2 regions of the Romboutsia sp. MSSM.1001216sp_RTP31141st1_G3_RTP31141_220114 genome follow, and region 2 is predicted to be linked to the other one. Evidence: riboswitches for the same ligand, from Rfam matches in the RefSeq annotation. Region 2 holds a riboswitch; the other holds the start of a gene.
The links. Region 2 has a riboswitch for cyclic di-GMP ahead of ABCP60_RS01240 (flagellar basal body protein). Riboswitches for the same ligand answer to the same signal wherever they lie in the genome.
Positions count from the first base shown of each region.

Region 1: it holds a riboswitch for cyclic di-GMP, as region 2 does, so the genes downstream of both, ABCP60_RS08510 (NPCBM/NEW2 domain-containing protein) here and ABCP60_RS01240 (flagellar basal body protein) in region 2, are expected to answer to the same signal.

Region 1 covers NZ_JBCIUO010000004.1:96,470-98,939, reverse strand. The annotation lists gene ABCP60_RS08515 (SagB/ThcOx family dehydrogenase) at 1-680, opposite strand, end outside; cyclic di-GMP riboswitch class I at 939-1,025, shown strand; gene ABCP60_RS08510 (NPCBM/NEW2 domain-containing protein) at 1,236-2,470, shown strand, end outside.
Region 2 covers NZ_JBCIUO010000001.1:239,689-242,158, forward strand. The annotation lists cyclic di-GMP riboswitch class I at 185-266, shown strand; gene ABCP60_RS01240 (flagellar basal body protein) at 720-1,043, shown strand; gene flgC (flagellar basal body rod protein FlgC) at 1,048-1,452, shown strand; gene fliE (flagellar hook-basal body complex protein FliE) at 1,468-1,785, shown strand; gene fliF (flagellar basal-body MS-ring/collar protein FliF) at 1,808-2,470, shown strand, end outside.

The sequences.
Region 1 (2,470 bases), on a different contig from region 2:
TCCTGATCATATATTCCGATAGCACAAGTCCCGTAATTAAGAGATTCTGATGCTATGTAAAGATTCTGGCAAACATGTCCAATATCTATAAGTATTTTCTTATGAGCAGTTATACTAAATCTATGTTCACTTCTATATGGAATACAACTCCAAGCAAACACAACGGCACTTTTAGATACGAAACCTTGAACAAAAGGTTGGTTTGGAGTTGCTTTATCTATTTCATCATCTATATTGCTTAAAGTCTTTATAAATAAAAGTTTATGTTCTAAAGGTAAATATCTGTAAACTCCACTCTTTAAACCATCAACATTATTTATTATTAAATATGTTTCAAATGGGTGAGTGCAACCAGCAGAAGGTACAGTTCTTAAGGCACTAAATTTATCTTTTACAGTTTGGATTCCTTGAGTAGCCCATAGTAAATACGAAAGTTCAGATAAATTTATTTTTTCATCACTATATTTTCTTATACTTCTTCTATCATTTATACAATCTAGTACGTTAGGTTTAACTAAAATGTCTTTGCTTACAGGAGGTAACTCTATTAAATTAGAATTTGAATCATATTCTTTTTGGAAAGAAGGAGCGGGTATTCCTTTTTGTTTATCCGTTTTTATCTGTTTTAGTATTTCAAAATCAGCTTTGAAAAATTCTCTGTTTTGTGCAATTTTATCCATAGATGTCTCCTTATTAAAATGTATAAATTTTTACACTTATTATACCATATATATAAATATAAGTGGAAAAAGCCTAAATGGTAAAAATTTCATATTAGAAGCTTAATTACAGATAAAAATTAATAAATATTTTTGTGTAGTAATAATTAATATTTGCTTTAATAGAATATATTCAAAAATATATTAAAATTATTTTAAATTAAAAAAAACTATTTTAATTTATAAAAAATTATGTATAATTAATATAGATGACTAAAAATTACATATTAGCAAACCTAGAGAAATCTAGCGACGCAAAGCTAAAGGGGCTAAGGTAAAATTAGACTATGCCAGCCAGTTGCCAAAGAATTGATATTCTTTGTTTTTATAGAGTTATCTTATGATATAATTGTAAGATTGTTTTATAATGTTTACTTTAGATGGCAACTACCCTTTATAAAGGGTAGTTTTTTATTTAATAAAAACAACTATAGCTCTATAGCAAGACTATATTTTGAAATTTGGGGTAAAATATTTAGTTATTGTAAATTCATATAATATAAGAGGGAGAATATTATGAAGAAAAAGATAGCATCAATATTGGCCATATCTGTTATAGCAACAAACAGCACACCTGCTTTAAATGTTTTTGCTAACGAAGTAATAAAGGAAAAAGCATTAGCGATAGAGGAACAAGTTTCTAAAAGTATGACAGTTAGTGATTTTAAAATTAAGAACAATCCTAAATTCGCTAAGTATAATGAACTTTATAGAGTTGAGATACAGTCTATAACAAACAATGGAAGAAGTTACCCAGGAACTAAGATAGAAAATGCTATAGATGGAAAACTTAATACACATTGGGAAACATACACTAGAAATACAAATGAATTTAAAAATGAAGTAATTGTGGAGTTTAAAGATATAGCCGAGATAAATAGATTAGCTTATGCTACAAGACAAGACGGGGCTAAAGGTAAAGGATATCCTACTAGTGCAGAGATATATGTTTCAGAGAGTGAAATAGGTGAAGATTTTAAACTAGCAGGAAAAATAGAAGGAAGTAAAGTTACAGGTGGAATGGTTGAATTTAAATTTGATACTGTAAGAGCAAAGAGAGTTAAATTCAAATTCGTAGAAGCACATGACGAGTGGGCAAGTGCCGCAGAGTTTTGGTTCTATAAAGAGGATAGAATTCTAGATAAGATGGAAAGATTATTTACTAATGCAAACATGAATGAAGTAAGTAAAGAGTTTGCAACTCCTGAAGCATTAAACACTTTAGAGAAAGAAACTGAAGGACATCCATTCCGCGATAGCTTTAAAGAATATATAGATAATGCAAGACTTGTTCTAGAGAACAAAGAGGTTAACTTTATTGAAACTAAAGTATCTAAGTTATTAGGGTATGGAACTGAAAACCAAAAAGCTTATGATGACAAGTTTATGTTAGGTAAAGACCACATCGTTAATACACAAGTAAATGGTGGAACTTACTCTACAACAAAAATAGAATATATGTATGATGGTGACCCTAATACACATTGGGAAACAAACAGAAGCAATGGTAATGGTTTCACTAATGAAGTGGTATTCACTTTTGATGAAATAGAACAACTTGATAGAATAGCATTATTACCTAGAAGCGGAAATCAAAAAGGATTTCCTACTAAGTATGAAATATATGCTTCAGAAACTTCTCAAGGGGATACATTCAAATTAGTTTCTAGCGGTACTGCAGAAGTTACTAAAGACTTCATGCAATTTAAATTTAACCCAACAAACTTTAAGAGACTGAAGTTTGTATTTAA
Region 2 (2,470 bases):
ATAATATAAAATAAAATTACACTTTGTGATTTAACAAATAAGTTTAAATGTATTTTTAATATTAGTTTGAAAAAAAATAGTAAGAAAATACAAATAAAAACTTGATTAAATGGTAATTATACTATAATATTTAGTGTATGGAAAAAATGTCGAAAAGTGTAAAAAAAGAACGAAAAACAACGAAAAACAAAATAGGCAAGCTAGAGAAATCTAGTGACGCAAAACTATAGGAGCTAAAGTAGAAACTATGCTAGCCAGTTGCAAAAAACTGTGTGTTTTTGTTTTCGATATATAAGGTTTATAATTTTGGAGAATTATGAATAATATATAAATTATTTTGATTGTTTGTGTCCAAATTATGCATCTCTATTTATCGACGCTGATATTATATAACTCTCTTTAGAGTTATTTTTTTTTGAAGAAATAATATTTTAATAAATCTAATAATTCAATTATATTATCAAAGTTCATTATGTATCTTACATTTTTTATTATAGGAAAAATTATGTAATAGTATAAATTATATAGAAAAAAATAAGTAAAAGTTTATAATTAAAATGATAAGAAAATTAAATATAAGAAAACGAATAATAAATATATTGATTTAATTTTATATCTAAAATAATCAAATTCTAGCAATGATAGTATGCTATGTAGTATACAAAATTACTCTTTATAGAGTGGTTTTTTGATTTATAAAATTAATGGAGGAGAGTAATATGGAAATCTATAATTTAATGAAAATGGGATTAGATGCTACACATTTAAGGAGTAATGCCATTGCAGAAAATATTGCTAACATAAATACTCCAGGGTATAAAAGAAAGTATGTTAGTTTCGAAGATACTTTAAAGAATAAACTAGAAATTCCTAGTATAAAGTTAAAGGTTGATAAGGAATCTGTGGTCAGAGAAGATGGTAATAACGTTGATATTGAACATGAGAAGGTTAATCAAGCAGCTACGACATTAGAATATAATGCGTTAGTAAGTCTTACAAATATAAAAATCGCTATGACAAAAAGTATAATATCTGGGAGGTAAATAAATGAGTGTTTTTAGTGGTATGAGAATTAGTGCAAGTGGTCTGACAGCAGAACGTATGAGAATGGATATAATATCTTCGAATGTTGCTAATATGCAGACTACAAGAACTAAAAATGGAGGAGCATATAGGAGAAAAGTAGCTAGCTTTGAAGAAAATTATGATGAAAAATTAGGGATGTTAGGTGTTAAAACAAAAAAGATTGAAGAAGATAAATCTCCTCTCAGAAAAATATATGAACCAAATCATCCTGATGCAGACAAAGATGGATATGTAGAATATCCAAATGTAGATTTATTAGCTGAAATGTCAGATCTTATAAGTGCATCGAGAGCTTACGAATCTAATGTAGATACTTTAAATGCTCAAAAAAATATGATATCTAAAGCTTTAGAGATAGGTAGATAGAAAGTAGGTGGTTAAATGACAGGAATAAGCAATATAAATATTAATTCTGATATATTCTCTAATGCTATTAATAATAAGACTACATATAAAGTTAAAGGAAATGAAAAGCCAGACAAGCAATTTGAAGATGTTATAAAGAATGCTATAGGTAAGGTAAATGATAGTATTATAAATTCAAATGAAAAGATAGAAGCGCTTATAAAAGGTGAAGATGTTTCTATGCATGATGTTATGCTATCAGCACAAGAATCTCAAATGTCAGTGCAACTTATGATTGAGATTAGAAATAAGTTATATGATGCTTACCAAGAAATTAATAGAGTGCAATTGTAATTCCTTAATAAGGAGCAGATAGATGAATTTTAAAGAGATAATAGAAAAAATAAAAGATTTTATAAAAACAAGAAAAGAAAAATTTAAGGAAATGAGAAAAGAAAAGAAAATAGCCATTATAGTTGGAGTGATTGCAATTATATTAGCTATAATATTTGGAATTAAGTATAAAAATGATAATAAATATGATGTTCTTTTCTCGGGTTTAGATTCAAATGATGCATCTGTTATAACTAAAGAACTAGAAAAAGAAAAAATTGAAACGAAAATAGAGGGCGATAGTATATATGTACCTAAAGATCAGGTAGATAAGTTAAGACTTGAACTATCTGGAAAAGTTTCAAATGGTTCTAAAGGATTTGAACTTATGGATGAAGGATCATCGTTAGGTCTTACAGATGAAGAATTTGAGGTAAAAAAACAAAGAATGATTCAAGGTGAACTAGAAAAAACTATAAAAACTTTTCCGCAAGTACAAGATGCAAGAGTTCATATAACAGAAGGTGAAGAATCTGTATTTGCTAAAGAGAGCATACCTGGAAAAGCAGCCGTTTATGTAGATTTAAATGTAGGAGAACAATTAAGTCAAGAACAAGTTAAATCTATAATATCTTTAGTATCCGCAAGTACACCAAATATACCGAAACAAAATGTTGAGGTAATCAACCAAAATATGGTCTTATTA